Regions from separate parts of the Paenibacillus dendritiformis genome, predicted to be linked through region 2. Evidence: riboswitches for the same ligand, from Rfam matches in the RefSeq annotation. Region 2 holds a riboswitch; each other region holds the start of a gene.
What was found. Region 2 has a riboswitch for cyclic di-GMP ahead of L6439_RS15060 (CAP domain-containing protein). Riboswitches for the same ligand answer to the same signal wherever they lie in the genome.
Positions count from the first base shown of each region.

Region 1: linked by a shared signal. The riboswitch ahead of L6439_RS04760 (4'-phosphopantetheinyl transferase family protein) and the one ahead of L6439_RS15060 (CAP domain-containing protein) in region 2 are both predicted to bind cyclic di-GMP.
Region 3: linked by a shared signal. The riboswitch ahead of L6439_RS00910 (anti-repressor SinI family protein) and the one ahead of L6439_RS15060 (CAP domain-containing protein) in region 2 are both predicted to bind cyclic di-GMP.

Region 1 covers NZ_AP025344.1:1,096,268-1,106,656, forward strand. The annotation lists gene L6439_RS04735 (LacI family DNA-binding transcriptional regulator) at 1-78, shown strand, start outside; gene L6439_RS04740 (acyltransferase) at 269-1,486, shown strand; gene L6439_RS04745 (arylsulfatase regulator) at 1,506-1,946, opposite strand; gene L6439_RS04750 (helix-turn-helix domain-containing protein) at 2,085-2,450, shown strand; gene L6439_RS04755 (helix-turn-helix domain-containing protein) at 4,026-4,496, opposite strand; cyclic di-GMP riboswitch class I at 4,616-4,705, shown strand; gene L6439_RS04760 (4'-phosphopantetheinyl transferase family protein) at 4,794-5,507, shown strand; gene L6439_RS04765 (non-ribosomal peptide synthetase) at 5,514-10,389, shown strand, end outside.
Region 2 covers NZ_AP025344.1:3,419,081-3,429,469, forward strand. The annotation lists gene L6439_RS15025 (S-layer homology domain-containing protein) at 1-472, opposite strand, end outside; gene L6439_RS15030 (short chain dehydrogenase) at 674-1,273, opposite strand; gene L6439_RS15035 (DMT family transporter) at 1,641-2,051, opposite strand; gene L6439_RS15040 (Rieske (2Fe-2S) protein) at 2,378-4,150, opposite strand; gene L6439_RS15045 (metallophosphoesterase family protein) at 4,259-4,936, opposite strand; gene L6439_RS15050 (aspartyl-phosphate phosphatase Spo0E family protein) at 5,098-5,424, opposite strand; gene L6439_RS15055 (SLC13 family permease) at 5,836-7,707, shown strand; cyclic di-GMP riboswitch class I at 7,827-7,916, shown strand; gene L6439_RS15060 (CAP domain-containing protein) at 8,044-9,123, shown strand; gene L6439_RS15065 (SdrD B-like domain-containing protein) at 9,173-10,389, opposite strand, start outside.
Region 3 covers NZ_AP025344.1:188,841-199,229, reverse strand. The annotation lists gene L6439_RS00920 (ABC transporter ATP-binding protein) at 1-1,512, shown strand, start outside; gene L6439_RS00915 (helix-turn-helix domain-containing protein) at 1,580-1,915, shown strand; gene L6439_RS00910 (anti-repressor SinI family protein) at 2,038-2,208, opposite strand; cyclic di-GMP riboswitch class II at 2,226-2,308, opposite strand; gene galE (UDP-glucose 4-epimerase GalE) at 2,398-3,426, opposite strand; gene L6439_RS00900 (lipopolysaccharide biosynthesis protein) at 3,426-4,988, opposite strand; gene L6439_RS00895 (peptidase) at 5,005-6,270, opposite strand; gene L6439_RS00890 (polysaccharide pyruvyl transferase family protein) at 6,295-7,266, opposite strand; gene L6439_RS00885 (glycosyltransferase) at 7,278-8,480, opposite strand; gene L6439_RS00880 (nucleotidyltransferase domain-containing protein) at 8,477-9,661, opposite strand; gene L6439_RS00875 (acetyltransferase) at 9,791-10,389, shown strand, end outside.

The DNA.
Region 1 (10,389 bases), 2.3 Mb from region 2:
TATCCGCTGCCGGTCTTCCGCGCGAAGCTTATGGTGCGGGAGTCGTGCCGGGCGGCCGGCGCTCCGGATTTCGCATAGCCTCCCAATGAACAGGCTGCCCTGTTTTAAGGAGCGGCATGCTGCCGATCGGGCGGAACGGCGGGGGAGCGCTCTGCACAAAGTTTTTTGTCATTCTGTACACATTCCGTGTTTTTTTATCTTATTTTCAGGTTAATGAGATACAATGGGGTTCACATCACCTTGTTGACGGAGGGGAGAGGAACTGGCCATGGCAGTCGATCAGTCTCATGCCGCACCGAGGAAGGAACGGATTGACGAAATCACGATCTTGCGCGCGTTTGCGTTTTTCGCCATTGTGCTCCAGCACTCTATTGGAGAGTATATTTACCGGCCGGACATTCCGGCGGAACAAGCGATTTTCCTTGGAATGATCTATCATTTTACCCGGTATGGGACCTTAACGTTTGTTTTTTTATCGGCGGTTATTCTGTTCTATAATTACGATTACACCGTACCTTACGGGAACTTTTTGAAGCGCCGGGCGGCAGCCATACTGGCGCCGTTCGCCATTTGGACCATCATTTACGGGATTTATACGCTTCGCGGGCAGCTGCTGGAGCCGGAAGGATGGAGGCTGCTGGCGGTGCAATTCATTACCCCGACTTACGGTTATCAGCTCTGGTTCGTCCTGATGATCTTCCAACTGTATCTTCTTTTCCCGTGGCTTGATCGGGGTGCCCGCGCTATCGGGCGTAGGATTCGCTCCCATGCCGCCGGGCAGGGACAGATCGTGCGGCGCGTTGTCCTGTTGTTGGGGGCATTGGCCGCCGCCTATGCGGGCCTGATGTACTGGTCCTACAGCGTGGCTCCGGCCTGGGATGCGCCAGCCTGGCTGCAGCCGCTGCTCGGACACCGGACGATGCTGCTGCCGTTCTATTTCTTCTATATCGCGTTGGGCATTGTCTGCGCATGGCATGTGCAGCGCTGGCGCGATCTGATGCGCCGAAGCGTGCCCTGGAGCCTGCTGCTGTTCATTATCTTCTACGCATATGCCGGATATCGGCTGCTGGAGGCCGGGGCAGCACCCATTAATTTGAATATTTCCACCTATCTCAAGCCGTCGGTGTTCCTGCTTATCCTCGCTCAAATGCCGCTGATGTATGCTCTTGCGCTCTATGTCTGCCGTCGCCAAGGAAGAGCTTACCGCATTTTGCACACAATCGGCACGTATTCCTTCGGCGGTTATCTGGTACATGCGCTTGTCTTGGGGCAGATTGCCCGCTTTACCCGCGAGATCCCGCTTGCAGGCATGCATGCCGCATTGACCTTGATGACGTGGGCCGCCGTCGCCGCGCTGTCGATTGGAATTACGATGCTGCTGGATCGGCTGCCGTTCGGCATCTGGCTGACTGGACCGATGGGCCGGCGTCAGTCAGCTTCAACCAAGCCGCTGAGCAGCAATCCGGCCGTGCTCCCGTACCGATAGCAGGACAGCAAGACCGCAATTATGAATTGCGGTCTTTCCGGTCTGTCAAGAAATGCACATAATCGGCCCCTGTCTGCAGGAAGAAGGCATACGCGTCCAGCGGATGTGCGTCGGAGGCGAAGGAGATGCAGATGCTATACTTGCTTTTGGTCTTGACTTCATTATACGTAAAGGCGATCAGGCGAAGCAGTACGGCTGGATTCATCACGGATGGCTGGAGGGCGGCAAAGACGGCGGGGTAATCTTGCTGAAGCATCCGTGAACGTTCGTGGGTCAGCGGCTGCAAATAACTGTAAGGGGAACTGTCCACGATAACAAATCCGTACAGACTCTCTTCGCGCTGCAGCGCGACGATATGTTCCTTGTTGAGCATGTACAGCCCTTTATACTGATACCAGAGATGCTCGTTCCATTCGTTGCATAGTACGACGTCTTGAACGTTGTGGATTTTGACATTCACATCATCACCTCGCAAAAAACATAAATAACTTCATATAGAACATAATAACATTTATAAGTTTTAAAAACAATAAAAGCATGTATATGGGTATTTTGCTTCCCGGAAGTTTTTTATAAGCTTAACTGTGAGGTGACGGGCATGTCGGACTTGAAAATATTTTTAGGCGCACGGATTCGCGAGCTTCGCAAACAGAGGGGCTATACTCAAGCAGAGCTGGGAGAGCAATGCGGAATGAAGGCTTCGTATATCGGCGGCGCTGAACGCGGCAGCTTAAATATTTCGCTGGATTCACTGGAACGAATCATTCGTGCTCTGGATGTCAGCATCGAACAGTTTTTCTCGTTCGACATGGCAAGCGTAGATGCGGAGCGTCTGGGCATCGCCGGCACTCTTGAACTGCACGTCAAGCTGTTGAAGGGCCGGGAAGCCGAAGATGTGAAGCTGGTACACCGGATTGCGAAGGACATGCTGGAGACGTTCGATCGGAGAATGAACAATAACTAGTGCAGCGATGAGTATTGAGAGCGGGGAAGCGCGCCATTGGCGATGCTTTCCTTTTTCTTTGTGAAAGTAAATACGCACGCTTGATTGAATCTGTCTTTGAAAAGTTGCAGATTTTATGAAGAATGACATAGGATGCCCGGCCCGCTTGATAAAAGGGGATATGTTAAAAGAGCTTATTGAGAAGTGGAGAAAATTTCTATAGGCTTCTCAACGGCCTGATTTTACGGGATCCAAGATACCGCGTCGAATCCTGGAGGCATCGTTGCCTCCTAGGGCTTGAACGTGTGGAGGGAATTGCTGCAATCTACATCATTTTAGGCCCTTTTCCTTCAAGTCGAAGCGATACGGGTGAAATTCCTGCCGTGTTGCAGGATTCCCTTTTTGGTAAAGTCGCCCCTATCGAATTGCTGTATTTTCGCAGGATTTCGCTTAGAGGCGTGTCTGGAGAAATCGTACAGTTTTGCAGATTTCGCTTACCGAATAGGCGTGTCTAGGGAAATGGTGCAGTGTTCAGGCCGTTGGAAAACCCCTGATTTTCACGAAGGGGTGGAGATTGTCCATTTCCCTATTCAAAACTTGGCACCCATAGCGTATTAAACCGATTTTTTTCTACTGAGAGACGAGATCCACCACACAAAAAATAAAGTGCCACAAAATCCCTCGGACTTTCTCAACAACTTGAAATCTATGCAGCCTTATTACTAACTTGCAGCCAGCAGAGTTAGTATGTAAAATATATCCAGATATGGTTTCTGGCCATAAGCCAATATTTGATAAGGAGGAAAAATATGATCGTTGAGGTACGTTTCGGAAGTGAGCGAACCCCGGGGACACTATATTTGGATTGCAGAGATGACGTTGCTCTTCAGATCAAAAAATTACAGAATGAGTTCGACAGATGGTGCATGAATGTAGTGAGGATCACCCTATAAAAGAGTATCGCGAAGAAATAGTAGATGGCAAAGTAATCAATACTTATTACGTAATTTGTATCGGAAATAAGGATTTCCCAAACTGGATTAATGAGAAATATGGAGAACAGGTAGCAACGAGAGTCAAGCAGCCGGAAGAGGATCCATCGATCATTCTGTATTTTTAAATCAAGCGCCTTAATATCTTCAGCTTACAAAGGCCCGGCTGTTGGGTTTCCCCCCCACACATAGACAGCAAAGAAAGAATTCATTCCTTGGGTTATTACAACGAAAGTCAGGGGGAACATTCATAAAAATTTTAATTACATATGTTTACATACAGAAGCCCCTTAACCCCACTGTTATGCAATCCCCCAGAACGATACCGTAAGGCCAGAACGTAACCCTAAAACACCCCGCAGCCACGCGGTCTCCGCAGAATGATTTCTCTCTCTTATCTCTGCTTTTTCTTTCGAATGAGACTTATTTATCATGATCCTCAACAGGTATATAATTCTATTTACCTATTACGTTTTATTCTCTTTTTCATCAAAAAGTGACATATACTGAGTTGCAATGTCGAATTTTGCTCCGTATTATTAAGGGGTGGCGTTAATCAATCGACATATATTTGCCGATATTCTGAATAGAGCCTGAGAAGGAGCTATTCGGTACGATGGAGCACATAACCGCGAGAGGTGTACTTAAGACCTAATCTGCGAAGCATATCCCGAACGCCCGTCCGCGTCATTTGCACCTGGAAATGCTTCTCGAGCAGATCCTGGATATCGCGCATCGACCAGCCTGTCGATGAGCCGGGAGAAGGCATGCGGCTGCTGATGATGCCGATCAGTTCTTCTTCCTGCTGAGGGGTGAGTATTCTTGGCTTCCCGGGAGATGCAACATTGGATAGCAGTTGTTCGATGCCGCCGTCGTTGAAAATTTTTACATAGTTCGATACCGTCTGGCGGTGAATGCCCAACTGCTTCGCGACATCCTTGGCAGTGTGTCCGGACATGACAAGACGGACGGCCTCCACCTTGCTCCGCTGCTTCGGATCTTGGATGGTGGACGTCAAGCGGTTCAAGGAATAAATATTCCATCCATGACGGTTCGTAATCAACAGTTTTCGCATTATCGGCTCACGCTCGTATCTATATTTTTATTCGTAGTATGGGTATTGAAGCATGACGCTATACAGAGAGAGCTACTGCCGCGGAGAGAGAAGCAACCGTACCGTTTACATACAACAAAACTTGATAAAGGCAAACTTGTCGAAAGGCAAGGACGCAAAGCCTCGGGCCTAACTCTCCTTCATGGAGCTATGGCGGCCGGGTTGCCATGTTGAATAGGGGACCATTCACGTTCTTTATGGTGATGAGGCTATTGCTGGAAGTAGCCTTTTTTCTTTCTATAGAGGATGTTGAAGCCTATGAAGATTGCTGCTCTCCGCTGGGACCACCATACCGACGATCGCCTGGTTCAACGTCTTGTTCCCTTCCTGTCTGCCGAACGGCAGGAGCGTTACGCGAGACTGAGCCGGCGTGCGGATCGTCATCTCATGGTTATCGCCGAAGTTCTCGCCCGCTGTCAGATTTGCCGTCTGACCGGGAGGAGGAATGACGAGATCGCATTCATCCGGAACCGGTTCGGCAAGCCGTATATGGCCCCAGGCAGTTCCCTATTTTTCAATATATCGCGTTCGGGTTGCTGGATCGTGACGGCGATCGATCGCTGCGAGGTCGGCATCGATATCGAGCGGATCAGGCCTATGAAGCCAGAGGAGGCGCGTTTGTTATGCACGTCCCGGGAATACCGGATCGCTTCCGGCCTGGACGCGGATGCGCGCGCCCGCTTTCTCCATTGGCTGTGGACGGCCAAGCAGAGCTATCTCAAAGCCCGCGGAACCGGACGATACGGTCCGCTGGATGAACTGGAGATCCTGCCGGACGGAGTTCACCCGTGGCGGCTTCCGTCCGTCTGGCATGCGCGGGGATATGTCTTTACCCGAATGGAGGGTCTGGATGCCGGGTATTGTGTGACGGCATGCGGTGTCGATTCCAAGATTGCGCCCATAGAGCATTGGACATTGGAACAATTATTGGATAGGTTCCAACCCTATTGTTCGTCAATGAGAAGGAGCTGAATCAATTTGTCTGCCATTCCATTTACAACCGAACAGCTTACGGGCTATGACGCCCATACATTCGAGATTCCTTCCGCCATCGTGGATGGTCTGGAACAGCTGACACGCACCCGTTCGGTCACATTGGAGGCTGCAGTGGGCGTGGCATGGAGCGGTCTGGTTGCGCGGTACCATAACGCAGAGGAAGTCGTTCTTCTTGCGATGGCCAGCCGGAGCCGGGACGGCGTGCTGGTGGCGGTTCGTCCGGAGGAGACGCTGTGGAGCGCGGCGGAGGCGCTGTGCGGCCAACTGCAGACCGGCGGGGAGGATTCGGGCGCAAGCGGCGACATTACCACATGCTGCTGGTGCCAGGATGCCGAGGTGCCGGGCAAGACGAGAGCCGAGATTTCGGACGGGGACCTGCATGCCCGGATTTTGGGGCGGGAAGCGGCATTTCTTGGCCCGTTTTTATTTACGATTTATTATCGGCCGGAGCGCTTCAGCCTGGATGCCGCCACACGGATGGGCCAACAGTTGAACCAGATGCTGAGGGAGGCGGCGCAAGCCCCGGACAAGCCGATCGGAGAGTGGGATCTTCTGACGAAGGAGGAAATCCGGCGCTACATCGAGAGGCATAACCGGACACAGTATCCTTATCCGAAGGACCGGACGGTGCCGTCCCTGTTCGAGGAGCAGGCGGCCCGCACTCCTGACGAACCGGCCATCATCGAAGAAGGCCGCCAATTTACATACAAGGAATTGAACGAAACGGCGAACCGGCTTGCTCATTATTTGCGTGCGCAAGGGGTCGCGCGCGAGCAAGCCGTCGGCATACTCGCCGAGCGGACGGCGGAGATGGTCATCGGAATTCTCGCGATCATTAAGGCCGGGGGCGCGTACGTCCCTATCGATCCGGATCATCCGCAGGATCGGATTCAATATTTGCTGGAAGACAGCGGGGCCCGGCTCGTGCTGACGAGCGCCGGACTGTCCGGACGCTTGCCGGCGGATGCGGTGCAGGTGCCGTTGGAGGCGACGGCTTGGGCCGATCAGCCGGGCCATAACCCGGAGCCGGCCGGGAGCGCGGAGGACCTGATTTACATTATCTACACGTCGGGATCGACCGGCAGACCGAAGGGGGTCATGGTGACTCATCGCAACGTGGTCCGTCTCGTCAAAAACACGAATTACGTGAGCTTCCAGCCCGGAGATCGGATGTTGCAGACCGGGTCGCTCGTCTTTGATGCGTCCACTTTTGAAATCTGGGGCTCCCTCTTGAATGGCATCGGCCTCGTGCTGGTCGATAAGACGACGATATTGGACAGCCGTCAATTGGATGAAGCGCTGCGCCGCTTCGGCGTCACGACGATGTTCCTGACGACGGCGTTGTTCCTCCAGCTCGTTGACCGCAATCCGGCCATCTTCAAGCCGGTGCGCCAGTTGTTCGTCGGCGGCGAGCTGATGTCCCCGAAGCATTTCTACCGGGCTGCGCAGGAGTGCGCGCCGATTCGGCTGTCGAACATCTACGGTCCGACGGAAAATACGACCTTCTCGACTTGCTATGAGCTGAAGGAAGAGCGGGAGGGCCCGATTCCGATCGGCACGCCGATCGGGAACTCGACGATATATGTCGTCAATGCGCATGGCAAGCTGCAGCCGCCCGGGGCGACCGGGGAGCTGTGGGTCGGCGGAGACGGCGTGGCCCGCGGTTATTTGAACCGTGACGATCTGACGGAAAAAATGTTCATCGACAGTCCGTTCGTGCCGGGGGAACGAATCTACAAGACCGGGGATCTGGTCCGCTTATGCGAAGACGGCCAGTTGGAGTTCGTCGGCCGCAAGGACCATCAGGTCAAAATTCGCGGCTACCGGATGGAGCTCGGCGAGATTGAAGCCCGCATTCACAGCCATAGCCAGGTGAAAGAGACGCTCGTCGCCGACTTCGAGGAAGCCCCGGGCCAGAAGGCGTTATGCGCCTACGTCGTCGCGGAAGGCGGGCTGGACGCGGCCGGGCTGAGAGCGTATCTGGCGCAGCAGCTGCCGGAATATATGGTTCCCGGCTATTTCATGTTCCTGGAGCGGATGCCGCTCACGATCAACGGCAAAATCGACCGGGCCAAGCTGCCGCGGCCTGAGCGGCAAGAGCGGGCGGCGATCCATTACGCGGCCCCGACGAACGGGACGGAGCGCAAGCTGGCGGCTATCTGGGAGGAACTGCTTGGCATCGAGCCGATCGGCATCGACGATCATTTCTTCGAGCTGGGCGGACACTCGCTCAAGGTCGCTCAATTGCAGGCGCGAATCTATGAGACGTTCCAGGTGAACATCTCCTTCAAGCTGCTGTTCGAGATGCCGTATATCCGCTCGCTCGCCTCGCTAATCGCCCAGCTGGAGCAGGGCGGCTTCGAAGCGATCGAGTCTGCGCCGGACAAGCCGCATTACCGGCTCGCCCCGGCTCAGCAGCGGATGTACGCCTTGCAGCAGCGGGCAGATATCGGCATGGCGTACCATGTGCCGCTCCTCTATCGCCTGCCGGGAGATTGCGAACCAGAGCGGCTGGAGCGGGCCCTCCGGAAGCTGGTGGAGCGCCATGAGGCGCTGCGGACATCCTTCCATTGGGAGGACGGCGAAGTCGTGCAGCGGGTGCATCCGGCCGTCGACTTCGCTATGCAGCGGCTGGAGGCCGATGGCCGCACGGCACAGGAGGCGGCCGCCTCGTTCCTGCGGCCGTTCCGAATGGAGGAGGCGCCGCTGCTGCGGGCGGCCTGGATCCGGTTCGCGGAAGGCGAGGCGGCGCTGCTGCTTGACGTTCATCATATCGTCTTCGATGGCACCTCGCTGAGCCTCCTGACCGAGGAATTGGCCGCTCTGTATGCGGGCCGGGAGCTTCCGGCGCAGACGCTGCATTACAAAGACTACGCCGAATGGCAGGCGGAGCGGGAACTTCGGGAGCAGGAAGCGGGAGAGGCGTATTGGCTGCGGATGCTGGAAGGCGAGCTGCCGGTGCTGGAGCTTCCGACCGACTTCCCGCGGCCGCCGATGCAGACCTTCGCGGGAGATATCGTCCGGGCGGCGCTGCCGGCCGCCGATGCCGCCGCGCTGAAGAAGCTGGCTTCGGAACGGGGGACGACGCTCTACATGGCGCTGCTCGCCGTGTACAATCTGCTGCTGGCCGCTTATGCGGACAAGGAGGATATTATCGTCGGCTGCGCCGTCGCGGCCCGGACGCATCCCGATCTGGAGCGGATGATGGGCATGTTCGTCAACACGCTGCCGATTCGCAGCTATCCGGAAGGGGGCAAATCCTTCGCGGACTATCTGGCCGAGCTGAAGGAGAGCTTGCTGGCGGCGTATGAATACCAGACCTATCCGCTGGACAAACTGGTCGACCGGCTGTCCTACCCGCGGGATATGAGCCGCAACCCGCTATTCGACACGGTCTTCGTCATGCAGAACATGGGCAATACGACGCTTGAGCTCGGCGGCGCGGCCTGCGAGGCCATTCCTTATCATAACGGCACCTCGAAGTTCGACGTGACGCTGGAGGCCGTGGAGCGGGAAGATGCCGTCTTGCTGAACTTCGAGTACAATACGGCTCTCTTCCGCCGGGATACCATCGAGCGGCTGGCGGGGCACTTCCTGCAGCTCGTGCAGGAGGCGGTGCGGAAGCCGGAGGCCCTCATCGGCGAACTGGACATGATTACGGCGAGGGAACGGGAGCGGATCGTCGCCGAGTTCAACCGGACGCAAGCCGACTATCCGCGCGAGGCGACGATTCACGGCCTGTTCGAGGAGCAGGCGCGGCGCACGCCGGATTGCACGGCGGTCACCGATCCGCAGCGCTCGCTTACCTATGCCGAGCTGAATGCGGAGGCGAACCGGCTGGCTCATGAGCTGCGGCGCCGCGGCGTCCGCCGGGAGCAGGCGGTCGGCGTCTTGACCGAGCGGACGGCGGAAATGATCGTCGGCGTTCTGGCCATTATGAAGGCGGGCGGCGCGTATGTCCCGATCGATCCGGATTATCCGGCGGATCGCGTCGATTACTTGCTGGAGGACAGCGGCGCGAAGCTCGTGCTTGCGAGCGGGTCGCTGGCAGGGCAGCTCCCGCCGCATATCGCCCGTGTCGGGTTCGAAGCGGCCGCGCACGGCCCAAGCGATGAAGAAGGGGCGGCGATCGATCCGGACAGCGTGAATGAGGCGGAGGATCTCGCCTATCTGATGTACACGTCGGGATCGACAGGCAAGCCGAAGGGGGTCATGGTGACCCACCGCAACGTCATCCGGCTCGTGCAGAATACGAATTTCGTCTCCTTCCGGGAGGACGACTGCATTCTTCAGACGGGCTCGCTGGTGTTCGACGCTTCGACGTTCGAGATCTGGGGAGCGCTGCTGAACGGACTGCGCCTGGTGCTCGTCGACAAAATGACGATTCTGGATGAGACCGCCCTGGCCGAAGCGATTCAACGCCACGGGGTCACGATGATGTGGCTGACCTCGCCGCTGTTCACCCAGCTGGCGGAGAAGAATCCGGAGCTGTTCCGTCCGGTGCGCACGCTGCTCGTCGGCGGCGACGTGCTCTCGCCGAAGCATATTTACCGGGTGCGCGAAGCGAGCGCGCCGATCACGATCATCAACGGGTACGGGCCGACAGAGAACACGACGTTCACGGCCTGCTACGAGATTGCCGGCGAGCGCCCTGGCTCGATCCCGATCGGCAAGCCGATTGCCAATTCGACGGCTTATGTCGTCAATGCGTTCGGCAAGCTGCAGCCGATCGGCGTCCCGGGCGAGCTGTGGGCCGGCGGCGACGGCGTCGCTCGCGGCTACTTGAACCGGAGCGGCTTGACCGCCGAGAAGTTCATCGACAGCCCGTTCCGGCCAGGGGAACGAATCTACAAGACCG
Region 2 (10,389 bases):
TTTGGTATCTGCTGGAATAATCGGCGACGAGTGAAGTTACGTGATTCAAATCTTTGATAGGCTTCGGAGCAGTCCTGGAACTATCTCTAAGATAGGTGTTGTTCCTAGCATCCCAAAACCATACGGTTCCGTCTTTTTTTAGCGCAGCGTAGTTCGTCATTAATCTACTTTCCCCGTCGTTGCCCTCGAACGAGAACTGTTTCACATCCTGCAAGCCCGGAATTTGAATCAGCCTGGCTTTATAGAATGGATCGGATTCATGAAGAGGATAACCGAAGATATCCCAATACCATACGGTTCCGTCTTTTTTTGCCAGAAGTATATTCCCGTCAAGAATGTCGAAATCCTCTCCGATACGTGTATATGCCTGCTCGCTAACGGCACTTATGTCATTCCCCTTGGCTAGTGCTAAACCTGAATGAGACGTGAGGATTAACATAAGGCTTAACAGCGCTGCCATCAATCGTTTCATTGTCGCCCTCCACTAGAAATTATCTTTTGAATCTCAATGTTCTGCCTTCCGGGTTCCCAACAGTAAAACGATTGCCTGACTTTCTTTTTCAATTTGGTTTCCCTCTCTTTTTTCTATTCTTTCTCATAATCCTTTCATCGGTTAAAAAGAGTTTCGATTTCACTTTCGCCAAATATTTCATAATATAATCACTTTCCGGGGTCAATAGACCTCATAGCTTTGTCCCGTCTGCGCCCCCTCCGCGCTCTTCCGGTACGCCAGCGCAACCCGCCGCGCGGGAACGGGATCGAAGCCGGGGAAGAACGCCCCATAGACATCCATGGATTCCTGCAGCACATTCGGGCTGACGCTGTTGATGCGGATGCCTCGCGGCATTTCGATAGCCGCCGCCTTGACGAACGCTTGGACGCCGCCGTTGGCCAGGGCGGCCGAGGCCCCTTGAAGAATCGGATCATCCATCATGATGCCCGTCGTCAAGGTGAAGCTGCCGCGGTCGCGAACATAGGGGTGACCGAGAAGCACCAGATTCACCTGCCCCTTGAGCTTGCTCCCGATCGACAACTCGTTCTGTTCGGGCGTCATGTCCGCCAGCGGGCCGAAATACGCGCTTCCGGCCGCGCTGACGACCGCATCCACTTCGCCCGTCGCCTTATACATCGCCAGGATGCTGTCCGTGTCGGTAATATCCACTTGCACATCCGGCCCTCGTCTCCCCGCGCGGATGATGTCATGACGGGCTTCCAGTTCGGCCGCAACAGCGCGCCCGATCGTGCCGCTCGCCCCAACAATCAAGATTTTCATGTCGCTGCCCCTTTCCTTTGCAAAAATATGTACTCCGTCTATTCCTATTGTATCCTGCCGGGGATGCGGAGAACCACGGCAGCCGGCTCACCCCTGGACCTGCTTTAACATGTTCGCAAAATACGAAAAGTTCTGAAAGCCAACGTAATGACCACGATGGTGATCTTCTGCTAACAGGATGGCGACTTGGGGAGAAATGTTGTCAGGGGAAGCCGATGTTGTTCATTGGAAAATTTGCGGTGAAATCAGGAGGGAATCCAGGCTGAGAACCGCCATCCGGGGCTGCGGTTGCACACAGGTACGCCAGGAGAAGAAACGTCTCACCCGTGCTGTCGCATGCAGCCGGATGAGACGCTAAAGCGTTCCGTTATTCTCCTGTGCGGGCGCGATCTCCGTCGAAGGCGGAGCCGGAATGGACCACAGCCTGGCTGCCCTCGTGAACCGAGCTGCCGGACGACTTCTCCTGCCCTCCCACATTGAGCCCGATGACGCCCAGTATAATGAGCAGAATCGAGACGCCTTTCATCAAGGACATCGACTCCTGGAACACGAGGTAGCCGATGACCGCGATCGCGGCCGTGCCAAGACCCGACCAGATCGCGTAGGCGACGCTGACCGGCACCTGCTTCAACGACAAGTTCAAGCTCGAGAACGCCAGGATATAAAAAACAATCATCAAGACGGAAGGCCACAGCCTGGTAAATCCTTGCGACAGCTTCATCGAGACGGTGCCGGCTACTTCAAGCGCAATGGCGAAGAACAAATAGACCCAATGCATGATGCTCACTCCTTTTTTCCACATGGCCATGGCCCTCGCGAACTCCACGGTAATAATGGAACTATAATATATTTTCCGGTACCATTTAGGCAGTATATTATGCGGGTAATCCCGCTGTCAACCGGAAGTTGCCGTCATTGGCTGCAAATCGATGTCATCCTTCAGACGCTGGCGAACGTCGACAGGGCATGCAGCCTCTGCGCCAATGGAAAAAGCGTGAAAAACAGCTGCCCCTGCTGTCTGCGGACAGCCGCTTCCACGCTGCGCTATTCCCTCTTCTCGATGTGAAGCAGACGGCCACGGTCCTCTGGCATGTCCCGCTCCCGTTACTCCTCGAACAGCTTCTCTCCCCGATACAGACGCCACGCGATTCGCGCTGTATGCGGCAGCTCCCGCGCCGTCGGCGAATGCGCGGCCAGATAACGCGTCAAGGCAAGCAGCATCGTCTGCTTGGCCTGTGCAGCCAGCGGGCCGCTCTCGTTCTCCCAGCGTTCATACTCCGCGCTGGCCGCCTCGTACATCTGGTACGAATGGAATTCCGCGTCCTCTCTTAACAAGGCATGGCCGAGCGTGTTGAACAAGGCATCGATGTCCCCGTCTTGGCGCAAATACTGGGCTAGCCACTCGCCGGCTTCCGCCACCTGCTGCTGCCGATCGAACAGCTTGAGCAGCCAGCCCGGATCGGTCGAATTCGGATTCGCTTCCGCGTGCTCTCCGCTAGGCCGGCGGGCGGCCGGAACGTTAAGGAAGCGATCCAGGTAGACGGTGACGGCGGCGTAATAGATGGCCCGCACCGTGAAGACGTTGGCGCTCCGCCGCAGCGTCTCATGGACGGCATGCGCATGCGTGAACGTATGCAGCACCGTAATCCAATCCCCGAACTCGTTCTGGGTATGGAAGCGGGTGATCCGCTCCGCCGCTGCGAGAGCGACGAGTTGGGCCAGCCGCACGGGAGAGCGTCCGGCAAGCAGCGCATTCGTAAGCGCCTCGATCGTCTGCAGCGGCTGCTCGCCCAGAAGCAAGGCCAGAAGCTGCTGTTCCTCTTCTTCGGCCTGCTGCGCCATGCCCCCGGTCGAAGCAGGCGTCTCCGCTGCGGGCCAGGTCAATCCCTCCAGCTCCCGGAAGGCTTTCCGCAGCGGATCGACGAGATTGACCGGCGATTGCCAATGCTGCAGCTCCTCGCTGCGGGTGGCCCGGGCCGGAAGCGGCACGAGCGAGCTGAGGACGCGCACGGTGGAATCGCTGCCGATATGCTGCAGCATTTCGAACGCCTTGTTATGGAAATCAAGCGTATGTCCCCCGTCCATATAGAAGTGATCGGTAACCGCTGTCATCATCATCGACATGAGCTCGTTCGGCTCCATGCCGCTGGCAATCGCGCTAGCCAGCACCCGTTCTGCGCCGCGGATATCGCGAACTTCAATGCATCTCCTGTACCAGGCTGACAGATGCTCTGTCGCCTGCTGCTCCGTCTCCGGCAGCGGCTGCTGCAGGAAGCGCGCCGGCTGTCCGGCGCAGTCCCGCGCCACCCGGGCAAGGCCGTGATACAGGGCAAGAATGCGCCCGTATTTGTCCAGCTTCGGCAGCACGTTCACCATCGCCGCCAAGATGGTCAGCCCCGAGCTCCAGCCGGCAGAACGGTATGTCGTCCCGAATTCGACGCCCACCCTGGCGATGTCCGCCGCAGGCACGCCCGACTCGACAAGCGCGACGACGCTCTTCGCAATCACGAGGGACAGGTTCTGCTCCATCCCCTCCCGCAGGCGCCTAAGCTGCTTCTCCACGCTGCTCGCGGCCTGGGGCCTCGGATCAACCCATACGCTTCCCTGCTCGACCTTGACCCGGTGCACAGGCACATCGTCAGCCCAAGGATCAAGCGTGCCGCCGCTGCATACGTCGAACCGGGCATGATGCCAGTGGCAGGTCAGAATGCCTTCGCAGAGACTGCCCATATGAAGCGGAAATCCCATGTGCGGGCAGCGGTTGTCCACGGCATACACTTCATCGGCATGCACGAACACCGCAATGCCGCCCTTAATGACTTTGGCTCCCTGTTCCTGAAGCTCTTCCCATGTTCCCGCATGTATCCAGTCCGTCATCAATCATCCCTCCTCTGTTCAGTCTACTCTCTCAGCGTTAAGAAATTGCCCTTGATTTGCGGCAGCTTGCCGCGATGAACGCGCTCGCTGCCTTATCTCCTCCTTTCCTTACTCGACATAATAAATATGCCGGGATGGCAGCTCCAGGCAGTTGAGCCGACCTCCGTATACGCAGCCGCCGTCAATGCCGATAATCGAATTGGCTCCAAAATAAACCTCGTCCGAACCATGCAGCAGCTTCGCGGGGGAATGACCGAATATGACCGTCTTCGGGCCGCTGTAGCCCTTATGAAATTCCCCGCGTATCCAGAGCAGCTTATGCGGATCGCAAGCCGCCAACGGCATCCCCGGCTCCACTCCGGCATGGACGAATATATACTCATCCGTCTCATAATAGTAGGGCAGCTTGTCCACGAATGAGATGACATCCAGCAATTCACCGGTCCAGCGAATGGCCGCCGGCCGCCCTGTTGCTTCATCCTCCGCATAGCCGTAGCTCAGCAGCGTCTGCTTTGCCCCGTTGCGGAACCAGCGCTCGACCGCCTTTTCCTTATTGCGGTACGCGTCAAGCATCATTTTCTCATGATTGCCCATCAAGACGATGGCCCCCACTTGCTGCAGTTCCCGCACCTTGGCGATCACTTCTCTTGAATGCGGGCCACGATCAATATAATCGCCCAGCAGCAAAAGCTGATCGCGATTCGCGTCATAACAGGCCATCTCCAGCAGCCGCTCGAACTTCACCAGTTCTCCATGAATATCGCTAATGACAAGCATTCGCTCCATCGTATCGATCCCTTCTTTCTCTTCCCATCGTACCATGAGCGAATATTTCGTATCCAGCCCCTGATCCAGCCTTGCCTGCATCCTAAATCTCCGTTCTTATTCATTGGCTTGTCCCGGATTACGGCTCGGCTCTTCTAAGGAGAACTCTGTCTTCGACCTGCTTACTGGTGAAGCAGCGCGCCGACCTGCGGCTGCATGCTGCCGTGCCGGTATCTCGCCTTCTGGACGAGCACAATGTATTTGTCAAGCCGCTGGCTTTCCCGGATTGTTCTTTCATTCAGCAGATCATTATTTTCCATCGCCAGACGGACCATTCGCGTTCGGATCTGTTCGATTTTGCACATCAGATCTTGTAAATCCGTCTCTTCCGCTTCCGGCTCCAGCCTGCTCACCATCCATTCTCCACCAGGAGCCGACAGCTCATTTCGATGAAGGATCGCTTCCCGTCCCGCCATTCTGCAGGAACCGCCCTTATTCACGTCTTCCATCGCCTACTATTGCCCTCCCTCAAGCAACATGACTTGACAATTCCAATTATAGTTAAAAAAAGTAAAAATGCCGTCGAATCATCACTTTTCATATGAGCCATAAAAAGACACTTCCCAGCAGGGAAGTGCCCAGCCATCCTTTTCAAGCTTGCTTGCCTTGAAAACGTCGTAACTTGCGATCTGCCTCCTGACAATCGAGTGAATGATTCGGCATTTTGCGACATTATTTGTTCAATTTTATACATTTTTCCTTTTTATACTTTATAGTATCATTATTTCATTCCGCTGTAAATGACATTTTTCCATAAAATTCATTCCTTATGCTGAGATTTGAAAGTATTATAGAGTATGTCAATTACAAGATTTCCTTGCTACCATCGATTTGACAGAAAGGGGTTATATTCCGTACCCATGAATTCAGACATCATCATCACGCTTATCATCTTGGCCATGGCCGCAATTCTCTTCATGACGGGAAAGATCCGATCGGATCTGGTCGCCATCTGCTCCTTGATCCTGCTTGTCCTGCTTGGAATATTGACGCCGAACGAAGCGTTGTCCGGCTTTTCCAATTCCGTCGTCATCATGATGATCGGCTTGTTCATCGTCGGAGGCGGGATATTCCAGACGGGGCTCGCCAAAGTGGCCAGCGGCAAGATGCTTCAACTCGCAGGCCACAGCGAGACGCGCCTGTTGATGACCGTTATCCTGGCGACCTCGCTGATCGGCGCCTTCGTCAGCAATACCGGCACCGTCGCCGTCATGCTGCCCATCGTCGTCAGTCTGGCTGCCAGCGCCAACATCAGCCCGGGACGCCTGTTGATGCCGATTGCGTTCGCGAGCAGCATGGGCGGCATGCTGACCTTAATCGGGACGCCGCCCAACCTGGTCATCAGCGAGACGCTCGCCCAAGCGGGATTCGATGAACTGTCCTTCTTCTCCTTCACGCCAATCGGAATCGTATGCCTCCTCCTTGGCACCGGTTTTTTGCTCCTTCTGAGCAGGTTGCTTCCGAAGGGAGAAGGCGAAGGCCGCGGCCGGCGGAACGGGCGATCGCTGCATGAGCTTGCCCGCCAGTATCAGCTGTCTCAGAATCTGTACCGCGTGCAAGCCGGGGAGGAAGCGACGATTGTGTCCCGTTCCCTCCAGGAGCTCGATATTCCGAACCGTTATCAGGTTCATATTATCGAGATTCGCCGCCGGACATCGAACAAGAACCCGTTCTTCAAGACGATCAATCAAGAGATAGCCGGCCCGGCGACCGTCATTCAGGACCGAGATATTTTGTATGTATACGGTCCATTCGAGCGCGTGCAAGACTTCGCCGAAGCATGCGGGCTTCAACTGCTTGACCGTCAGACCGCCGAGATCGATCAAGCCGCCGAGCCGAATACCGAGCGGTACGCTTCAGATCAGATCGGCATCGCCGAGGTGCTGCTGCCGCCGAATTCCCCGCTGCTCAATCAGCAGGTGAAGCAGTTGGGGTTCCGCGAGAAATATCAGCTCAATATATTGGCGATTCAGCGCAAAGGAGAGTACTTGCTGAATCAGCTCAAAGACGAGAAAATCCGATTCGGGGACGCCCTGCTCGTTCAAGGGACGTGGAAGAGCATCGCCCGGCTCTCAAAGGAAGAGTCGGAAGTCGTCGTCGTCGGCCAGCCGCTGGAGACGGCTGCCGAGATGCCGATGAACCATAAAGCGCCGCTCGCGGCCGGCATCATGCTGTTCATGATCGCGCTGCTCATCCTGGAGATATTTCCGGCCGTCATCTCCGTCATGATCGCGGCCGTCCTTATGGTTGCCACGGGGTGTCTTCGCGGTATGGAGTCCGCCTACAAGACGATTAATTGGGAGAGCATCGTCCTCATTGGCGGCATGATTCCGATGTCGATCGCGATCGAGAAGACAGGCGCGGCTGCCTTGCTGTCGCAGAAGCTCGTGCTGACCCTCGGGAGTATCGGACCGTTCGCCTTGCTCGCAGGCATCTATTTTACGACGTCGCTTCTCACGCTGTTCATCAGCAATACCGCCTGCGCTGTCCTGGTCGCTCCGATCGCGATGACGGCCGCGATGCAGTTGGGCGTCAACCCGCATCCGTATCTGTTCGCCGTCGCGATTGCGGCCAGCATGTGCTTCGCCGTCCCGTTCTCGACCCCGCCCAACGCGTTGGTCATGTCGGCCGGCAAATATTCTTTCATGGACTATATCCGGGTCGGATTGCCGCTTCAGCTGCTGCTTGGCATTGCCATGGTGGCGCTGCTGCCGCTCTTTTTTCCGTTTTAAAATCTAGCAAACGGTCTTTCATTTCGACAATCTTCTATTTTCAGCAGCAAAAAAGGATAAATTGTATGTACGTTCCATCTAAAAGATGATAGAATAAAAATAGAATAGATACGCTAAAAATGGATAAATGGCAAACCCTAGCGAAAGCAGGGGACGCAAAGCCACGGGTCTAAGGCATGCACGCATGCGATGATAGCCGGGTTGCCCTAATTGCGACAGCTGTTGCGTCTTTTTGGCGCCGCCTTTAGGGTGGCGCTTTTTTGATTTCCATGAGCGCCCCCGTCTATCATCTCATTCTAGCGTAGATCCAATTCGATATAGAATGGGGAGATAGCTATGGGTACACATCGATATACGACCGAACACAACCCTGACTCAGCCATAATCAGACAACATACACGAACAGCGAGACGGCATGTATCCGCACTCTTCTGCGCTGTAATGGCTATCGGACTCTTCCTGACCCTTTCACTCGCCACTGCGGAAGCGGACAGCATTCCGGCAGCGGACGGGGCGCTGCGCACCGCTCCAGTAGCCGCCGGAGCCAGCGCGATGAGCGGCACGGAATTCAAGCTTCAAGGCATCTCAATCGGGATGAATGAATCGGAGTTGCTCGGTATTCTCGGAGAACCCGCGCGCAAAGATCTTAGCGAATACAATTTCGAATGGTACATATACAATCAGAATTACCAACGTTATATCCAGGTCGGCGTGCAGCAGGGCAAAGTGGTTGCCCTGTATACGAACGCCCAGGACTGGACGTCCGCGAGCGGAATCGGCTTCGGATCGACGAGGCAAGAAGCAGAAGCCGCTTACGGCTCCCCGCTTGCGAGTGTCAAGAAAGGAAATACGATTTATAAGTTCAAGGACAACGGCGGAGAATACACCATGCATCAGGTCGGCGGTGCGTATGCCACACTGTTTTACGATCTGAGCCGAAAAAATACGGTTACCTCGATCCAGGTTATCGATCAGAACGTCGAGTTGTCGCTCAAAGGCTTTTACGGCAAGCCAAGCGAACGATTGCGGGAAAGCTTTGAGCGCGAAGTGCTGGATTTGACCAATGCCGTCCGGGTTCGCGAAGGTAAAAAACCGCTTGAGTGGAACGACAAGATTGCGGTAACGGCGCGAAAGCATAGCGCAGACATGATGAAGCGCAGCTTCTTCTCGCACGACAATCCCGCTGGCCAGTCTCCATTCGATCGGATGAAGCAAGACGGCATCACTTACAAGGCGGCTGGAGAAAATATTGCCGCCGGACAAACAAGCGCCATCTTCGCCCACGAGAACTGGATGAATTCAAGCGGGCACCGCAAAAACATTTTAGGCGATTTCGAGCGCCTTGGCGTCGGAGTCTCCTTCGGCGGTCCGTATCAAGCTTACTATACACAAAACTTCTTCACGCCGAGCCGCTAGGATTACAAGAAAACCGCCGCCTCTTGCACAGGCGGCGGCTAGCATAGCTCTACTCGTTATGTTTCATTCTTTTGCGCGACAGCCACATGACCAATGCGGCAGCGCAGAACAACAGGCCAATCCAAGAAGCCAGCGGCGATTTCTCGCCCGTTGCCGGCAGCATCGGTCCAGCCGAATGATCAGGCTTCTTGCGATCTGCCGGCCGGTTCGCAGGAAGTTCCTTCGAGCCTGGTTGCTCTTCCGTTCCCGGCTCCTCTTCCGTGCCCGGTGTGCCTGGAACGGTTTCTCCCGGTTCGCTTTCACCCGGATCGGTCTCACCGCCGACTACCGTGTCCGGTCCTTCCACGATTGTGCCAGGGACCGTCTCTCTGTTGTCAGGCGGATTCGTGCCCGGAGTGGTACCGCCGGAACCCGGATCTGTCGTTCCGCCACCGTCTGAACCCGGACTTTCCGGATCAGGGCGTTCCGGCTCCGGCTTGCCGCCGGACTTGACCAGACCCGCGTCAATGGTCAGATTCCGCTCCCCGTGACCGAGCATAATAACATCCGTCCAGCCGTCGGCATTGGCTTTGGAATTGCGCGCCGGGTCGTTTCCGGCTCCCTTGATCGTGAACTTGTAACCATCCGGCAGTTCAAAATGAACGATGTAGGTTCCGGCGGACAAGTTGTCGAATAAATAGTAGCCATCATACACGGCCTCGGTTACGGATGGCCCGTATACATCCCCTGTTACCGTGCCCCCGTATGTGGTATCCGTTACCGTCTTGTATACGGATTGGGTCACGGTCGTCGCCAACAGTTCACGGTTGCTGTTGTACAGTTTGACCGTCACGCCGTTCAAGCCAACCTCGTCTTCATCCTGAATGCCGTTGCCATTCTTGTCAATCCAGACATAATCGCCAAGCGCACCCGTTCCTGGCGCTTCCGGCAGCGGGATAAGCCCGGCATCGATATTCTGGTTCTTCTCGCCGTGCGCAAGCTCAATCACATCGGTGCGGCCATCGTCGCGGGTGACGTCGGAATCTTTGCCGCGATCGTCGCCCTGGTGCGGTATCGTCCATTTATGGCCGTTCGGCAGGATGAACTTCACGACATATTTCCCGGCCGGCAGCTCCGTGAACAGATAATATCCTGGCTTGCCGTTTTTGTTGTCCGTCGTGGTGCGTTTTAGCAAGCTGCCGTTGTCATCGTACAGCTCCACCTTCACGCCATTCAGGCCAATCTCGTCTTCATCCTGGATGCCGTTGCCGTTCTTGTCAATCCAGA
Region 3 (10,389 bases), 3.2 Mb from region 2:
CAACATTTCAGCCGACAGCTGCGTTACGAGAATTACAGCGCTCTTCTAAGAGCGCAATGGTCTTTTTTCCTACACCGCAGAACTTCCGATCTGGTGAATGCCCTTACGATCGAGACCGCCAGAGTCTTGGGGGGAATCAGTCTGCTCCTCCAATTCATTACATCTGCCTTGTTTACCCTCGTTCAGATTATTTTCGCCTTCTGGATCTCACCGACGATAACGCTGTTCGTGATTGCCTGCGGAGCCATGCTTGCCTTTCTTTCCCGCGGATTTATTCGCAAATCCAAGCAGCTCGGCAGCCATACGTCCAAGCTCGCCCAAGCTTATCTGGCGGGAATCACTGACCAGCTTCAGGGAATGAAAGATATAAAGAGCAACAACCTGGAACCCTCCCGCTTGGAGTGGCACCAGCAGCTTACCGAAGGAACCATGCAAGAGCAGCTGGATTATGTGCGGCTAAGGCTGAATTCCCAGCTGTTGTATAAAATATCGTCCTCACTGCTTATTGCCGGATTTATCTTTGTGTCATTTCGCTTTTTTCCGGCTGAGGGACCGTCTTTGTTGATCGTTATTCTGGTCTTTGCCAGGTTGTGGCCGCGATTTACCAGCCTCCAGTCCAAGCTGGAACAATTGGCTTCGACCATCCCCGCCTTCAAGGCTCTTCAGCAATTGCAGCATGACTGCCAGTTGGCCGCAGATCAGGCGATCGCGCTTACCGAATCGCCCGCTCAGGGACCTGGCCCTTGGTTCGTTATGCAAGGAATCGAAGTCAGAAATCTTTCGTTTCGTTATCAGCCGCAGCGGCCTGTGTATGCTTTGCAAAATATCAGCGTTCATATTCCTGCCCAAGGGATGACCGCTATCGTTGGCAAATCAGGGGCCGGCAAGAGCACGTTGATCGACCTCCTTATGGGCCTGATGCAGCCTGAATCCGGTCAAATCCTCGTGGATGGCATGGCGATCACGAATGAAAATCTGCTCGCGTACAGACGCTCCATCGGGTATGTGGCGCAGGATCCGTTTCTCTATAATGCGAGCATAAGAGAAAACCTGTTGATGGTTAAACCGAGCGCCACGGAGAACGATCTGTGGGAAGCGCTCGATTTCTCCTCGGCAGCTGAATTTGTACGCAAGCTTCCTCACCAATTGGAGACGCTCATTGGAGATCGGGGCATTCGTCTGTCAGGAGGGGAACGGCAGCGGCTGGTGCTGGCAAGAGCCATCATCCGCCAGCCTTCGATCCTTGTCCTGGATGAGGCGACAAGCGCACTGGATACGGAGAATGAAAAAAAGATTCTGACCGCTTTGCACCGGTTGAAGGAGCGCATTACGGTCATTGTGGTTGCCCATAGGCTGTCCACCATCCAAAACGCGGAACAAATTTTAGTTATGCATGACGGGAAATTGGTTGAACAGGGAACCTTTTTGTCATTATTCTCAGAAAAAAAGAGTATATTTGTTAATCTCTTACAAAATCAGGAGGTGAATCCTGTTTCCGTCTATCCGTTGTAGCCGCTTTCGGAGGTGGCACAAATCGGATATAATAGGGACAAGCAGATGTATACACGGAGGTTAAATCATGATCGGAGAACGGATTCAAATCCTTCGAAGGAAGAAAAATTACTCACTGTCAGAACTCTCCGAAAGAGCCGGTGTCGCAAAATCCTATTTAAGCTCAATTGAAAGAGGAATTCAGCAGAATCCTTCCATTCAATTTCTGGAGAAGATTAGCGTTATTCTTGGGGTCTCGGTTGAAGAGCTGCTGCAAGATAAAGAAGCCTCGAATGAAGCTGAGGCGTTAGACGAAGAATGGACTAATCTTGTAAAAGAAGCGATGGCTTCTGGCGTAAGCAAAGAGCAATTCAAAGAATTTTTGGAATATAATAAGTGGAAGCTAACACGCGAAGAGTCGTGATGCCCACTAGCGTTGAGGCAGCCAGGAATAAAGAAATCTCCGATTGTTGAGTCCACCGCGCATTATCTGTAAACACGCCTCAACAAAGGAGATTTCTTTTCGCTAATGTCAACGCTCGCGAGTTATGCTTCTGAATTGACATGGAGCGGCCATTCGGGATTAGATTGTGCCTGAAAATCGCGAAGAAGTTTACGAATGTCCTCAATGGAAAGGCCCATTTGTCGTGCAGTTAAGATAATAGCTACCCAATCCTTGTCCAATTGTTCATTGTTACCTGGAACCGCTTCAACCATGATTGCATTGCCTCCCGAATTTACTCGGCCGGTTGCACCACTAACTCCACGCGCCTAAAGTGCCCAGACAAAAGCGCATTTCATCGTTTCCTAATATATACTTATTAAGTAGCATTATACACGACATTTGACGTTTCATGGTGTCATAGTATGTCGTCTCTGGAGCACTAGTTTTGTCGAATTCGGTGATTACCCGGCCGTGATCCTCTCGCAATACCCTTGCGGATTATGAACCTGCCAATTCCAGCTATCCTCACACATGTCGATGATGCCGTATTTCGGGAACCATCCCAGGTTCAATAGGTACTTGGTCGGATCGGCATAGCAAATCGCGACATCCCCCGGTCTTCGCCCCACGATTTCATAGGGAATCTGAACCCCCGACACCTTCTCGAAGGAATGGATCATCTCCAGCACCGTAACCCCCTGGCCCGTACCCAGGTTATAACATTCGACCCCATTTGTATGATCCAAATGCTCCAATGCTTTCAGATGGCCTTGCGCCAAATCCACGACATGAATATAATCTCGGATTCCCGTTCCGTCTTTTGTAGGGTAATCGGAGCCGTATATTTTGAGCGACGGCAATCTCCCTACGGCGACTTGCGTAATAAACGGCATTAAATTGTTAGGCGTCCCATTGGGGCTCTCTCCGATCTTTCCGCTTTTATGTGCACCGACGGGATTGAAATATCTGAGAATGGAAATTCCCCATCTCGGGTCAGAAGAAGCCAGATCCTGCAGTACTTGCTCAATCATTTGTTTGGTTCTTCCATAGGGACTCACCGCCCCAAGGCTGGCTTCCTCCGAAATGGGAACACAGTCCGGTGCCCCATATACCGAGGCGGATGAGCTGAATACCAGCTTATACACGCCATGCCTGGCCATCGCCCTGCACAGAACCAGCGTGCTGGTAAGATTCGTATGGTAGTAATCAAGCGGCACCTGAACCGATTCCCCAACCGCTTTCAGGCCGGCAAAATGGATCACGGCATCGATGCGATGTCCCTCGAATATCCGATTCAAGCGTTGCTCGTCGAGGAGATCCGCTTCATAAAAAGCAAATCCTTTGCCTGTAATATCCGAGATCCGGCGAATCGCTTCCGGATGGCTGTTGGAGAAATTGTCAAGAACGACGATTTCATATCCCGCCTCCAGCATTTCTACGCAAGTATGGCTTCCGATATAACCGGCGCCACCCGTGATCATAATGGCCATTACCTTGTCTCCTCTCTCCGTATGACCGGATTGAATTTAGTAAGGATCGACAGCTTTCCCAGATTCGCCTTGGCTATGTTCGTTAAGTAGATAAACTCCCTCGATTTGCGAAAGCACGCATAGAAGATCAGGTTCGTTACGGTCAGGCACAGCAGGACCCTGACGGCGATATCCCATAACAGCGGCAGCGTGAACAAGCCTGCAATCCAGCCGCAGAAGGATGCCGCCAGAAGAACTAACGCGGCATGCAGTGCGTAACGGGTAAAATAAGGGCGCAGCGGTTGAAAGAATACGTGCTTATGAAGCAAATAAGGATCAACCCAAAAATAGGTTAGCAACCGGCTAATGACCGTTCCGAGGAACACTCCCGGCATCCCGATGAAGCGTGCAAGCGTAATCGATAATGCGATGTTCATTGCCGCTGCGATCAACGGGCTGTACCTTCCCCTTCGGAACATGCCTGTCGTATCCCGGAACATGGTCGAAGCATTTTGCATCCCCGTCGTATAAAAATTGAGCAGGATCGCAAGCAAGGTCTCCTTGCCGAGGACAAAAGAACCTCCGAGCCATAAAATAATCACGGGATCGAGCAAGTTCCACAAACAGACGGCACAAAGCCCGAACACCCAAAAGTTGGCCAAGCGTAACACACAGTAGAAGAAAAACTTCTTCTCCTTATCCTCCGTAGCGTTCAAATTCCCTACGCTGGCCGTTAGAGAATAGAAGAAATAGCTGAGAAACGTAGTTAAGGTTGTCAGAATCAAATAATAATTGGAATACAGTCCGACCCATATGACGCCAAACAGGTTCGCAATAATCAGATTATCCGTCCCATTGATGACAACGCCGCTCACTTTGTACATAAGCAGGGAGCGCAGATTTTGAAAAAAGGTCTTCTTCTCTCCTTTGTCCAGAGGAGTACTGAGCGGCTCCCTCAGGAATTCGTACTTTCGGTCGGCCACGCGGGAAATATACTTGTTTCTGAGAACGCTCATTCCAATCTGGATCACAAGGAATAGAATGTAGTTTTTCGTACAGAGAAGCACGATGATTTGGATCGTGTTCATGGCAATGACATACACACTATGGATTCGCGATATCACATGCTGCTGCTGGTCGGCCACAATAATGGCCTGTTTATAAGCGAAGAAGTAGGTGGACACGGAATGGAGCAGAAATAACACATAGATGAGTTCGAGATGAGAAACCGTCGTTTCCCCCTGAATGAAAACATCGAGAAAGGGAATCAGGGAAAGCCCCAGCAAGAGCACAATCATACCTATGAACAGATAGGCTTTTCGAAATAAATGCATAAAAGCTTTTATCCTGGCCTCGTCCCGATCGGCAAGAGGTTGGTACAAGCTGTAAATAATCGCGGTCTCAAAACCGAGATTGGCAAGAGACAGGAGCATGAGCACATCGGAGAACAGGCCGCTCACTCCCAGATACTCAACGCCAAGCGTCCATATAAAAACCGTTCTAACGATAAAACCCATTATGGTGCTAATGGCTTGCCCCAGCAGACCAAAAAAAATGTTATAAAGCGAATTGCGAATTCTCATCCCTGTACCTGCTCTTTTACCTGGTTTCACGGATTTGCTGCAAACCCGTTCTCACTTTCCTTCTGATGATCGGGAAAAATTGCGTCACACGGTAGCGGAACCGTTCTTTTCTTCGATGGGCCACGAAATCGTAATCCGGAAACCAAGACAGCAGATCCGGATCCTTCACGTTGTCAGGATTCTCCCGCATGCGCTCCTGGATCGGCTTCCATAACCGTTCGATTTGGATATTCGTGAAAAACTTGACCTCCCGCTTCAAAAACCGCTTCAAAAAACCGGAGAGCTCATCAGGAACCGGAAAACCGTAGTCATTCGGGTCATGGCCCTCTGCCGCAATCCCCATGATCGTTCTGACGCACTTCTCGCATTGACAGCAATTTTCTGTGTTGCGATAGCATACCCGGACGGCGGTCTTGTCATTGGCAGCGGCATAATGATCGACAACCACTTTGACTTTATCCTGCCGGGACAGCTCATATCCGTCATGGAACACATCGCCCGTTCCGTAACGAATCAGATTGTCCGTCGACGGGTCGGAAGCGCATGAATACGTGTTGCCGATCGTATGCGAGCTCGCAATGTAAATCGTCTTCACCTGTAACAAGCAGGCTGCAGGAACCGCTGCCGATATAATCGCCAGACCGTGATGCAGTCCATGCCACCAGGTGTCGCCCAGCGAGCGCCGGAAATCCCGGTCGATTCGCTGAGGATAGACGAAGGTGCCGTAGTTGGACTCCACCAGGATATTGGAGAGCCCTTCCTTGCGGGCAAAAGCTTCCGCATGCTCACGGTCTGCGGTCCATACCTCGCTGTCTGTACAGTCCCCTTCATGCCATCCGTACTCCGTAATGAGAAAAGGCTTCTTCTCCCGGTGGCGGATATAAGTCGTCAAGGCGTCCAAGCCCCCGCTAAATAGCACGGCAGCTTCATGCTCCGGTTGATAATCATAGGAAGACACCTGCCCGACCTTGATTTGCCCCTTGAGCGGAAAATGGGGGAACATCTCCTGATATGCCTGCTTCAGTTCCGCAAGACAGTCATAGAAGGAACGATCCAGTTCGTCGACGTACAGCGTCGCATCCGTAAGCCACGCGAGCGGCATCATGTTCGCTGCAAACGGAATCGACAATATGCTTGCGGGAAGACCCGAGATATCATAGTTATATTTCATAAATAAATGATTGCTTGCTCTGAAGTATTTTTGAAGCCTGGGGTCCACCTGAAAAAAATAGTCCACACGGTTTTGATTTACTTTGATTTGTTCCCGCGTCAGTTGTATCATGGGCTTCCTCCTTCAAGACCGGTATTACCGCTGCTTGAACTGATCCAGCCACGCTTGGATGGCCTCCAGGTTGATCCGGACATTCGTCGCAAATTCCGAATGGATCATGGCTTCAAGGCCGGCGAGATCCGTACGGTCCACGGTATTCAGGGCGTATGTCTCACTCATTCCTCTGGCCCGTTCGTCAACCGCAATAATGATGGAACGTTTCTTGTGACGCATCGCATAGATTCCGGCATGCAGGCGCGTGCCTACAAAGTCGACATCCGTGCTGAGCACAGCTTCATATTCTTCCAGCGAAGGAGGAATGACGTGAATGCCTTCGGTATTCGATAACGTATGAAAATACGCATAATCATCGGCTCCCTGAACCCAGAAATATACTTTCCTGTAGCTTCTAATCAGAAGATCGATCAGGAGCTGATCTTGACGGGGCGCTCTTGCGTAATCTGTCAACGTAAACACGACGGCATCCGATTTCCCCCTGGGAATATCCCGGCAATGCTCGGGCGTTAACGCCCACATCGTCGGACATCCCGTATTTAACGCCTTGAGCCCTAAATCCGTGACGAATCTCCAGGTTCGTTCATCCCGAACGCTATGCACATATTCATGGGACAACACCTTGCGGTAGAGCATTTTCGTGTACCGTTTTATTTTTTCTCCTTTGCCCGCCCCCACCCCCAAGAGAATGCTGCCTTGTAACGGACGATAATTAAACACATTAATATTCCATTGCGGGAAATGGGTGAACATGTCCATGGTCAATAGATTCGTTCCGCCGACGAACTTGTATTTGGCTCTTGTATAGAATTGAACACGTAATGAATCTCGCATCACCTGGAACCAGCCGAAGGGGGAAAGATGCGTAGGCACGGTAAACACATTGGCCTGGCGCGTAATGCCGGACAATTGGCGCCTCACGCATTTCATGATGATTTCATCCCCTTTATTCAAGGAACCGACTGAGGTGTCGAGCAGCAGGATGTTATCCATAGCCTCGCCTCCTATCCATTGTCATCCAACAATGCGTATAGTTTATTGAGTTCGCCCGCATTGCCATACTGAGTCCTGCTGCACATGTCCGCGAGCCGGCATCTTAGCTGCCGATCTCGATATAAATGCTCGATCCCTTCCGCCAAGCCCTCGACCGATAAGTCCGTAATATATCCGTCCAAGCCGTCGGCAACCTGACTCTGTGCCGTAGGATAACGGGTAATCAGAACAGGTTTGCCCAAAATCTGGGCTTCGGTTACGGTCACGGCTTTCCCCTCGTAACGGGAAGGCTGTACATAGAGATCGGCTTGCTTGATGAAAGGATAGGGATTGTACTGCTTGCCCAGCAAAATGAAATCATCCTGCAGCCGATTCTTCGCAATGAGACCGCGAATCATCTCCTCGTCCCCGCCATAACCCACAACGTACCAGGCAATGTCCTCAAGCCCCTTCTCTCTCAGCTTCTTCAAGGCCATGACAGCCTGGTCGATCCCCTTGGCGTGCGACAAACGGGCGACGGTGACCAATTTGAAGCGCGGATCCGCTGCCATCGGTGAATCGACAGACTCCCCGGACATCATCTTGATGTAGTCCGGAGAGATAATGTTTTCGATTACGGTCACCTTGTCTCTCAGCGTTTCGTACTTTGCCAAGAAGGCTTCCCTGCATGAAGGAGAGACGGCGATGATATGATCGAACTTGCTCCACAGCTTCAAATCAGAGCGCACATTCGTAGCTACGGTAGAATAATCCGTATGAATCCAGGCTATTTTCGTGCGGGCATCGACTTTCTCGGCAACGTAGTAATGGGGCCATAAGAAGCTTACAGCCGCATCGTAGAGCTGTGTGTTCCGGGGCAGGAAGGGAAGGGTATATCTCCACATCAGCTGCATCTGATGATATCCCGTTTCTGCAAGCCCTCTCGCTTTCCCGGCCATATCGGCATGCACTTTTGCGGTCAGCCTTCCGAGCCCGATCAACAGCTGCCGGCTCTTGAGAATGTCGCCGATGGACTTGCGGAAGGTGGCATAGGCTCGTTGCTCCTCCAGCAACCGGACTTGTTCGGGGAGCAAAGCCATAAAATCGCCTTGATGGCGGTATAGCATCACCTCCGCCTGATAGCGTTCATAATCAAAATGCTCCAGCAAACCGGCCAGGCTTCTCTCGACTCCTCCAACCTCCATATCGAAGGATGCGAACAGTACTCTTTTCATTTCTGTACACCTGCGCTTTTTCTCCATGCCCACAAGAAGGGCCTTAAGGGAATGTAGATATAATGAAGCATTCTCGGCAATCGAATGACTTTGACATCCTCGGGATAAGGCAGCATGAAGCTTAGAATGAACAAGCATTTATGCCGCAGCGGCATTAACGCGAACAGATGGCGCTTATGGTAGGCTCCGACTTCTTCAGGCACCGGCTCCTTATGGAGATGAACCATCTGCGACAGATAGAACATGGCGTCCTGGGCCAGCCGCACCGATCTCCGCCTGCTTGCAAGCCGATGCAGTTCCGGCGCCAACGGCGCTTGAAGCAGCGATGAGGCCAGCACGACAGATTGTCCCCCGGCACGCACACATCGGCGCCGCCTCAATCTATTCATGATCTGGCCGTGATCCGGCTGTTGGTTAAGAAGCTGCTTGATATCGAGCAGCCAGCGCAATCTCGACCAGCCGTGGCGGGCGCCGTGGGTCACGAGAAAGACGAACAAATCCTCTCTGCCCAAATAATAGATGGGGCTGCCGAACAGCGTGCTTCTTCGCCTCCTGAGCCACAGCTCGTTAAAGCTCGGTTCCTTGGACGGGAACGGGTTCAGCCGCCAATGAAGCTCAACCTTGATGCCCTTGACCGGGTGCAAAAAGGTCAGATGGTGGTGCCGCCATTTCCAGTCCCCCAGTACGGACTCAATGTAATCATCTTTCTCGTACCCTAACGTGATAAGTATCGTTTCCGCCCTGACTAATTCGGCGAAGGGGACGAGGAGATCCAGATCCGAGCAGGCGCGAAGCGAGACGCTTCCATACAACTCCTGACCAAGCACAGGTCCCTTCAAAAATAAACAACGCAGGCCTCCTCCGGCCAATTCCTTGCCGATATGTTCGATCTCGCTGCTCAGATGAAGCATTCGGAGCGTATTGGCGCTATATTGGCGGTACAGACGTTGAATGACCGCCGGAGGCACCATATCATCGCCCATATCCTTCATCTGCATATACAGCACGGAATAGACTCGGTGATGCATCGCAAGGCGCAAAAATGCTTCCCACTTGCAATCCTGAAAGAGCCCGGCTTTGTCCTTGCGCAAATCCTCGGGACGATCACTTGAGATAATCTCCAGAATCAGCTTCATTTCGTTCGTCAGCATGTCTGTGTCCAAGATAAGGGACTTCTCCATGAACTTACTCCTTCAGTCAGATATCGCTCGCTTTAACGAACAAAATATTTTATAATTGTTCTTATTAAAGAACAATACCCCAACTGCCATTCTTCCCCGTTCACCTTAACTAGAGGAGGGACTAAGTTAATGCCCGATATCATTGTTTTTGGTGCCGGCGGGCACGCCAAAGCCGTCATTGACGTGATTGAGAAGGCCGGGGAATACCGAATCGTTGGTATCCTCGACAGCCATCAACCGCCTGGTACCGAGTGCTATGGATACGAAATTGTTGGCGGCCTGGATTACTTGTCCGCGCATCGGCAACAAATTCAGGGAGGAACCGTGGCCATTGGAGACAACTGGACCCGGTATCGCATCACGCAAAGCATAAGACAGGTCATGCCTGACTTTCGCTTCATTCGGGCCGTACACCCGCAAGCTTCTGTCGCCAGAGGAGCCCGAATCGGCGAAGGTTCCGTTATCATGGCCGGCGCCGTAATCGGCAGCGATGCCGTCGTCGGAGACCATTGCGTCATGTACACCCGCTCCTCGCTCGATCATGACTCGCGGCTCGGACATTATGCGACGCTCGCCCCCAATGCCGCGACCGGCGGCCAAGTCCGGATTGGCGACTACAGCGTGATCTCTATCGGCGCAAGCGTGATCCATGGCGTGATCATAGGCGAGCATTGCGTGATCGGTGCCGGTGCCGCCGTGCTTCATGATATTCCCGATTGCTCCGTCGC